Regions from separate parts of the Pseudodonghicola sp. genome, predicted to be linked through region 2. Evidence: riboswitches for the same ligand, from Rfam matches in the RefSeq annotation. Region 2 holds a riboswitch; the other holds the start of a gene.
The links. A riboswitch is a leader RNA that binds a small molecule or an ion and turns the genes downstream of it on or off. The one in region 2 is predicted to bind cobalamin.
Positions count from the first base shown of each region.

Region 1 (4,460 bases), on a different contig from region 2:
ATCCCGGGGGGTGTCGGTTTCCTCCAACCCGTGACTTTCGCGGAAGACGACGTGCATCAGTGGGCTCCGCGTGCAGTCATGCATAGACCACCGGATCGCTTGCGATCCGGATCGCGCCCGACCCCGCCCCCTAGGGCGGGCACGATTACGCCCCCCCTCGGTGTCGGGCGCGATCCTGCGGTGTTCGGTTGAAATAGTTGGTGCTTGATCATCCTGTCTCAGATCCCCAGCACCGCGCGGATCGCCGGTTCGTCGATGTCATGGTGTTCCGCGATCACCACCAGATGCGACCGGCGCGGCGCGTCGCCCCAGGGACGGTCGTATTGGGTGCGCAGACGTTCCCCCACCGCCTGGACCAGTAGCCGCATCGGCTTGCCCTCCACGGCGACATGGCCCTTGACCCGCAGCACATGCTGGTCGCGGGCCAGCCTGAGGATCGCCGCCTCCAGCGCCGCGACATCGGCGATCTCGCCCAGATCGACGACGATACTGTCGAAATCGTCATGTTCGTGATCGTCGGCGCCGTCGTGATGCGAGGGGCGGGCGTCGAGGTCATCCTCGGCCGCTGCCCCGAGGCCGAGGATGACGCGCGGGTCGATCACCCCTTCGGTCATCGGCAGCACCGGCAGCTTGCGGGGCGCCTCGGCCTCGATCACCGCGCGGGCGGCGGCAAGCCCGGCCTCTCCCGCCAGATCGGCCTTGGAGAGGAGCACGATATCGGCGCAGGCGATCTGATCCTCGAAGACCTCGGACAGCGGCGTTTCGTGGTCCAGACTGTCATCGGCGGCGCGCTGCGCCTCGACCGCCGCCAGATCGGGGGCGAAACGGCCGGCGGCGACGGCTTCGGCATCGGCGAGCGCGATCACCCCGTCGACGGTGATGCGCGAGCGGATCGCCGGCCAGTCGAAGGCCTTCAGCAGCGGTTTCGGCAGGGCGAGGCCGGAGGTTTCGATCAGGATGTGATCGGGTTTTTGCGGCAGCGCCATCAACGCTTCGATCGTCGGGATGAAATCGTCGGCGACGGTGCAGCAGATGCAGCCATTGGCAAGCTCGACGATATTCTCGGCCGGGCAATTCTCATCGGCGCAGGATTGCAGGATATCGCCATCGACGCCGGCGGTGCCGAATTCGTTGACCAGCACGGCCAGGCGCTTGCCCTGCGGGTTGGCCATCAGGTGACGGATCAACGTGGTTTTTCCGGCGCCGAGAAAACCGGTGATGACGGTGACGGGGGTTTTGGTCAGATCGGACATGCGCGGTTACTCCTGCGGCGGTAGGCGGGCGATGGATTGTTTGCGAAAGATCACCGGACGGTCGCGCCAGGGCACGATGCCATCCGCAGTCGCGGCATAGGCGGCGATGCCGTCGAGGAGCTCGGGCAGATGGAGGTCGGGATCGAGATCGCCATAGATATAGGTCCAGCGATCGGACCCGCCGCTCAGCGCCAGGGCGCAGCCGCGCGAACAGGCCGAGAGGCATTCGACCGGGCGCAGCGTCACGCCGTCGGGAAGCTCTGCCGCTGCAAGTGCGGTGAGCATCCGGGTGCCCGGGCGCGGAGCTTCTGCCTCGGCGGGCTGGCCGCGGCGGCAGGTGGTGCAGACTGTGATCGTGACCCCGGCCATGATCCCCTCCTGTCAGGGGGCGAGGAGGGGGAGAGGCCAGCACGGGTATCCGCCAATGGGACAGCCCAAAGCCGGTCGCGAAACACCCCGTTCGCCCGTTGCATACATGCGCTGGCAGGTCTCCCGGCTTGCGGATGTCGGAGCGCGGCGCAGGGCGCTGCATCTCCGGCGGTCTGCCCACCTTCCCAGCCAGTTGGCCAGTGGTCGGGCGACCTCTCCGGTCACGGTCGCGGGGGCGGCTGCGCTTCGGCCCTGACCCTTGCGGGCGGCGGGCGTATCGCATTCCCTCTTGGCCTGTCATCGACAGGAACCAGCAGGCGCCAAGTGATGCCAAGGGCAGGGGATTGTCAAGCGACGCAGGCAGAGGCGGTGCATCGCCTTCTGTGGTCGTGACGGAGGCGAGGCCCGAAGCCGTCGCCATAGTGGATGGACCGGCGCGGCATCGCCCCGGTCGGTGATCAGCCTTGCGGTCTGACGGTCATGGCGCTCAGCGGCGCAGGCTTTCGGCGATCTGCCGCCCGAGCAGGTCGATGGCGGTGCCGGTCGCTTTGGCGATCTCTGCCGGCGCGTCCGAACTCAGCGGCACGGCGATCGCAAAGGGGACGATGCGTTCGCGGACGATCCTGTCATAGGAGGAGATCGCGAATTGCCCGGTCAGATGCAATTGCCCATCGAGCCGCGCGGCGAGTTCCGAGACCCGCACACCGATCTGCGCCTGCGCCGCGGTGGATAGCGGCCAGGGTTCTGCCGCGACCTCGGCGTTGCTGGTCGTGGCGATGTAATCGGCGAGTTGCTGGGTGATCGCCCGATTGGGCGTATCGGCCCAGAGCGCGCTTTTCACCGGTTTCAACGCGCCGCTCGCCTCTTCCCGCAGCATCTGGTCATTCGAGGCATAGGCCGGCAGCGAGACCTGCCGGATCTCGACCGAGGCGACCCGCAGCGCCAGCCGCGGGGCGGGAGCTTCGGCCGCCGCCGGGATCAGGTAACGCGGCGCGGTATCGCCACAGGCGGCCAGGGCAAGCAGGAGCAGGGGGGCAAGGCGTGTCATGGGTCACCGTCCGAACAGAAGGGAATTGGGGGACCGCTCGATCGAGCGGGCCAGGTTGGTCAGGGCCTGCGCCGTCGTCCGCAGTTCGCGCAGCGCGTCGAGGGTTTCGCGGCTGAAGCGCGAGTTCTGGCCGTAGCCGGCCAGCACGTCTTGCGCCTGGCTTACCAGTTGGTCGATCCGCTGGGCGAGGTCGGGCAGGTCGGCGACCGCCTGCTGCACCGCGGCGGTGGCGTCGCGGGCAGAGGAGAGCGTGGCATTGACGTTCTCGACCGCGCCGCCGGCGCGCAGCTCGGCCAGCGCCGCCTGGGCCTGGTCCAGCGCGGCCGACAGGCTGGCGGGCAGGGCGCGGGTGCTGTCCTGGTCGATCAGCGCCCGGGTGCTGTCGAGGAAGGCGGTGGCGGCGGTCACGAAAGTCTCGACATCAAGCGAATTGGCCTTGGTGGTCAGCTGGTTGAGCCCGTCGACCAGCTGAGGCACCCCGGCGATCTTCTGATCGAAGTAATTGGCGACATCGGTCACCGTGGTGGCGGCCTCGGCGGCGGAATCCAGCGCGGTGACCAGCTTGCCCACGGCCTCCGCGGTGCGCAGGTTTTCGGCGACGCCGCGCAGTTCTTCGACGGTGCTGCGCAACTCGCCGGGCAGCGCCTGGGCGTCCGCGCTGCCCACCAGGCCGCGGGCATCGTCCATCAGCTTGACAAAGGCATCCGGGGCGGCGCGCAGCTTTTCGTCGCCGGCAAGGCTTTCGATCGAGGAGAGCGTCGCGATGGCCTGCTGCATCAGCTCTTCGATCGGCAGCGAGTCGACCCGGTTCATCACCCCCTGGACCGTGGCCCCCGCATCCGGAATGTCGGCGGGAACCGAGGGGATTCGCGGCGGCGCCGAGGTCGAGGTATCGAGATGCGCCGGCGCCGCGTCGGGCAGTTCCACCAGCTCGACCGAGAGCGAGCGTGAGAAGATGCTTTTCGACATCAGCCGCGCGCGCAGCCCGTTGTCGACCTCGTCGGCGAAGAAGGCCATGATATCGGCTTCCGAGGTATTGGGATCGAGACCGAGCCGGCCCGGGTCGATGGAGAGCGTGGCGCGCAGGATCACGTCCCTTTCGCCGTTGCGCTCTTCGACGAAGGCCCCGAGGGCCGAGACCTTGCCGATCACCAGCCCCTTGTAGATGACCTCGGAATCGACCCCGAGCCCGGCGACCGATTGGTCGAATTCTACGGTCAGCTCCACCGGGTTCTCCAGCGGCTTGCTGAAGGCGGAGGAGCGCGCGGCGTCCTCGCTGGCATAGAGATCGAACACATGGCCGGCCTCGATCGGCTGGCCGCCCGAATAGACGGTGTCGAAGGTCAGCCCACCGCGCAGGATCCCCGCCACCGAGCCGACCGAGAGGTTGATCCCCCCGGGCCCGAAGTTGACCGAAAAGCCCGAAGTCAGCCAGAACCGCGTGGCCGAGGTCAGCAATTTGTCATGCGGGGCGGCGATGAAGGCATTCACCTCGACGCCATTGCCGGTCTCGAGAAGCCGGGGCGCCTCGATATTGCCGACCTCGATGCCGCGGAAATAGATCGGTGCGCCAGCGGTCAACTGGCCGGCATCCCGTGCGCTCAACGTCACCCTGGTGCCCTTCATGCCGGGCTGAATCAATGGCGGCTGCTCCAACCCCATGAAGATGGGGTCGCTTCCGTCAGCGACCGGTTCAAAGGCGGCCTGGATATAGACACCGGAGAGCACGGTCGAGAGGCCGGAAATGCCGCTGGTCGAGACCTCGGGGCGGACCACCCAGAATTGGGCGT
Region 1 is NZ_JBLWVT010000006.1:143,559-148,018, reverse strand. It holds gene cobN (cobaltochelatase subunit CobN) at 1-57, opposite strand, end outside; gene cobW (cobalamin biosynthesis protein CobW) at 219-1,253, opposite strand; gene ACN0V4_RS12830 (DUF1636 family protein) at 1,260-1,622, opposite strand; cobalamin riboswitch at 1,718-1,952, opposite strand; gene ACN0V4_RS12825 (PqiC family protein) at 2,110-2,670, opposite strand; gene ACN0V4_RS12820 (intermembrane transport protein PqiB) at 2,674-4,460, opposite strand, start outside.
Region 1: linked by a shared signal. The riboswitch ahead of ACN0V4_RS12830 (DUF1636 family protein) and the one ahead of ACN0V4_RS14980 (hypothetical protein) in region 2 are both predicted to bind cobalamin.

Region 2 (4,460 bases):
CGCCCGCGAGATGAAGGAGCGGGTCGGCCGCCTGCTGGGCCAGGCGATCGAGGGCATGCCCTGGCTCGGCACCTTCCATTCGATCTGCGTCAAGCTGCTGCGCCGCCATGCCGAACTGGTGGGGCTGAAATCGAGCTTCACCATCCTCGACACCGACGATCAGATTCGCCTGCTGAAACAACTGGTTCAGGTCGCCGGCATCGACGACAAGCGCTGGCCCGCCCGGCAATTGGCCGGGGTGATCGACGGCTGGAAGAACCGCGCGCTGACGCCCGACAAGATCCCCACCGCCGACGCCGGCGCCTATAACCACCGGGGCGTCGAGCTTTACGCCCAGTATCAGGAGCGTCTGCGCCAACTGAACGCCGTCGATTTCGGCGATCTCTTGTTGCATATGGTGGTGATCTTCCAGGCCCACCCGGACGTTCTGGCGCAATATCAACGCTGGTTCCGCTATATCCTGGTCGACGAATATCAGGATACCAACGTGGCCCAATACCTCTGGCTGCGGCTGTTGGCCGGGGGGCACAAGAACATCTGCTGCGTCGGCGATGATGATCAGTCGATCTATGGCTGGCGCGGTGCCGAGGTGGGCAATATCCTGCGGTTCGAAAAGGATTTTCCCGGCGCCCATGTGGTGCGGCTGGAACAGAATTACCGCTCGACCCCGCATATTCTGGCGGCGGCCTCGAACGTCATCCGCGGCAATCAGGGGCGCCTGGGCAAGGAGCTTTGGACCGAGGCGGAGCATGGCGAAAAGGTCAGGCTGATCGGCCATTGGGACGGCGAGGAGGAAGCGCGCTGGATCGGCGAGGAGATCGAGGCGATGCAGCGTGGCACCCGGGGGCTGCGCGCCTTCGGTCTGGACGAGATCGCCATCCTCGTCCGCGCCTCGCACCAGATGCGCGCGTTTGAGGATCGGTTTCTGACCATCGGTCTGCCCTATCGGGTGATCGGCGGCCCGCGCTTCTATGAACGGCTCGAAATCCGCGACGCCATGGCCTATTTCCGGCTGGTGGTCAGCCCGGATGACGATCTGGCCTTTGAACGCATCGTCAACACGCCGAAACGGGGCCTGGGCGACAAGGCGCAGCAGCTGATCCAGACCACGGCGCGGGCCAATGGCGTCAACTTGGTCGAGGGCGCCCGGATCGCGCTGGACGAGGGGCTGATCAAGGGCAAGGGCGGCACGGCGCTGCGCACCCTGGTCGATGATCTGCGGCGCTGGGGCCGGATGGCGGGCGACCCCGATCTGTCCCACATGGAACTGGCCGAAATCGTGCTGGATGAAAGCGGCTATACCGGCATGTGGCAGAACGACAAGACGCCGGAGGCGCCGGGGCGGCTGGAAAACCTCAAGGAACTGGTCAAGGCGCTGGAAAATTTCGAGAACCTGCAAGGGTTCCTGGAGCACGTCAGCCTGATCATGGACAACGAACAGGCCGATGCCGACCAGAAGGTGTCGATCATGACCCTGCACGCGGCCAAGGGGCTGGAGTTTCCCGCCGTCTTCCTGCCGGGGTGGGAGGACGGCCTGTTCCCCTCGCAACGCAGCATGGACGAAAGCGGTCTCAAGGGGTTGGAAGAGGAACGCCGCCTGGCCTATGTCGGCATCACCCGGGCGGAGGAGCTTTGCACCATTTCCTTCGCGGCCAACCGGCGGGTCTTCGGCCAATGGCAATCGGCGCTGCCGTCGCGCTTCATTGACGAACTGCCCGGCGAGCATGTCGATATCCTGACGCCTCCCGGTCTTTATGGCGGCGGGTATGGCGCCGCGGCGGCCCCGGCCGCTCCGGTGCGGGGCAGCATCGAATCCCGGGTGTCCGAAGCGAATGTCTATAACTCGCCCGGCTGGAAACGGATGCAGGCGCGCGCCGGCGAACGCAGCATGTCGCAGCCGCGCGAAACCCGCAATACGGTGATCGACGCCACGGCCGTCTCCAGCTTCACCGTGGGAGAGCGGGTGTTTCACCAGAAATTCGGCTATGGCACCGTCACCGGGATCGAGGGCGACAAGCTTGACGTCGATTTCGAAAAGGCCGGGCCGAAGAAGGTCGTCGGCCGTTTCGTCACCGCCAGCGACGATGTGCCGTTCTGACCGTGCAAAAGCGACGCAGGGGCGGTTTGCCAATGCATCGGGTGGTGAATCCTGTAATCTTTCGCCCGTGAGGTGCCCCCTTCGGGGGGAGAATTGGGAAGCCGGTGCAAGACCGGCACTGCCCCCGCAACGGTAAGGATCGGGAAACTCCGGCGAAACCACTGAGAGCATATTCTCGGGAAGGGTCGGATCAGGGCGCATGCCCCCCATTGTCCAAGTCCGGAAACCAGCCTCGTGCCAACGTCAGACCGCGGGCGGCGGTCAGGGCGCGGTGTGGGGCAGCATCCCCGTCTTCCGGCCTTGATCTTTGTCGCCTGCATTCAGCCCCTGCCGCGGGGAGCGGCGGAGAAAGGAGCGGAGATGAAGTGCAATCGGGGTATCGGGCGATGATGCTCGCGGGGATCCTGCGGGCGCTGCGTGATCTGCCTGCGGAGGTCGATGATAAGGTCGCCGCGCGGATGGGATTTCTCGAATGGTTGATGACCCTGCCCGAGGGCTGTTCCGAGGCCGCGGCGGCGCGGGCGGCGGAATGTCGGGCGGCGCCTTTTGCCGCGACTTCGCCTCAGGTGGCGCTGTTTTGCAATCACCTGCGCGCGTTGCAGCGTTGCTCCGACGAGGTGCGGTTGCTGGGACGACCTGGTGGGGGAGGGGCGTGAAGCGGCTGGACGGAAACCGGAAAATGAAAACGGCGGCACCAGGGAGGAGGAGAGGTGCCGCCGTTCTCTTGTAACATCAGGCGCAGGGAGGAGGAGAGCGCCCGATGTATTCGGCTATGTCATTTCCCCTATCGGGGGATGGAGTGGCCGGCGACGCAGGGAGGAGGAGAGCGTCGCCGGCCGATCCAACACCGAACGCAGGGAGGAGGAGAGCGTCCGGTGCATCAGGTTCCGGCATTCGGGGCCGGTATAGGGTGCGGCGACATCAGGGAGGAGGAGCGATGTCGCCGCTATGTACAGACCCTCAAGGGAGGAGGAGATGAGGGCCTGAACCGTTTATGTCCTTCGATGCTCCGTCAGCACACCTTGCGGGAGGCCTGATAGGCCACGCGGCGCAGTTCGGAGCGATGCAGGCCGAGATCGGCCAGCTCTTGATTGTTCAGGGCGCCCATTTCGTTCATCGTCTGGCGGTACACCCGATACCGTTCGATCCGAACGCGCACATTGGCGATCCAAGCGGTCAGCCGACCCAGCAGGGTGGCGTCGTGATTTTCGCTATGCGTCAGAGCGGCCATTGTTCGTAACCTTAAGTATTGTCAGTTCAGCGCCGTCTTGTGGCGCCGTGTTGAGACTGAAAATAGGCAAATGCTGCAATTGCACAATAGCGGAGATGTTCAATGCTGCTATGCAGCAAGTGCATAGATTGATTGCATATTAAATGGGCAGCACTTCTGACGTAAGGTCATCAGACGATCTCGTCATGGGCCCGCCCGCCGTCCCGGGGTGGCTGTGGCCCATGGGGGATGGGTCTGTGAAATAGTTAACGCCTTCGGAGCCCTTTCCGGGAAACGATATTTCTTTCCGGCGCCGATTTGGGTGTCTTCATCCTCGTTGCTTTGGGCTGGCGCGGGAATGGGACGTTTTGGCGCGCTCACCTTCTCATGCAGGCATCGGCGGGGTGATGTGCGCGGTTGGTGTGGGTGCGTGGCAATAATACAACATCGCAAGCGTTTCCGGCGGCATTTTTCTGATTGAAGCTTTCATTGTGCGGCCGGTTGCGCCCCGGCGCCCATCGCTTCCGTCGCCGGGAAGGCGGCCTGAGGCGCACGGTGGGAAATCATGGGAGTGGCGGGAAATCACGGGAACCGCAGGGGGCGAGTGGTCGTTCTGGGGTGATTCGGAGGCATAAAAGGGAACATGTGGGGAACATCTGGCGTGCTGATCCCGGGGTGCAAAATTTTTATGGGAAACCCCGGGATTTGTTGGGAGGGGGTGAGAGAATCAACATCTAGTGGTCCGATTCTCCTTTGCCGCAAAGGAGGCTTATGTGATTCCCGGTCTCTGTGGTCTGCCTTGCCAAAATCCGGTGAATCGGGCAGGTCTCTCCCGGGGTGTCCCGTAAATTCCAGTTGCTTTCCATAAATTCCCATGGCATCCCTTGTTCATCGGATGGAGACGAGGCAAGGGGCGACACAAACAGACCCCGACGCAAATAATAAAAGCAGGTTTCATACAGGCACTTCGCTTTCACCGAACCAAGAGATCCGGCGCGCGAGCGAGCAGACATCCCCCCAGGTGGCGCGCGCAGTCGGACACCCCGCAAAGCGGGACAAGCGGCGGGTTGATCAGTGGCAGCAGATCAACCTGCCGTTTTTTCGTTCGGGGGGTGACAACAACGACCCGGGGGCACGGGCAAAGGGACAGAT
Region 2 is NZ_JBLWVT010000007.1:264,538-268,997, forward strand. It holds gene ACN0V4_RS14975 (ATP-dependent helicase) at 1-2,098, shown strand, start outside; cobalamin riboswitch at 2,152-2,348, shown strand; gene ACN0V4_RS14980 (hypothetical protein) at 2,464-2,754, shown strand; gene ACN0V4_RS14985 (DUF1127 domain-containing protein) at 3,111-3,329, opposite strand.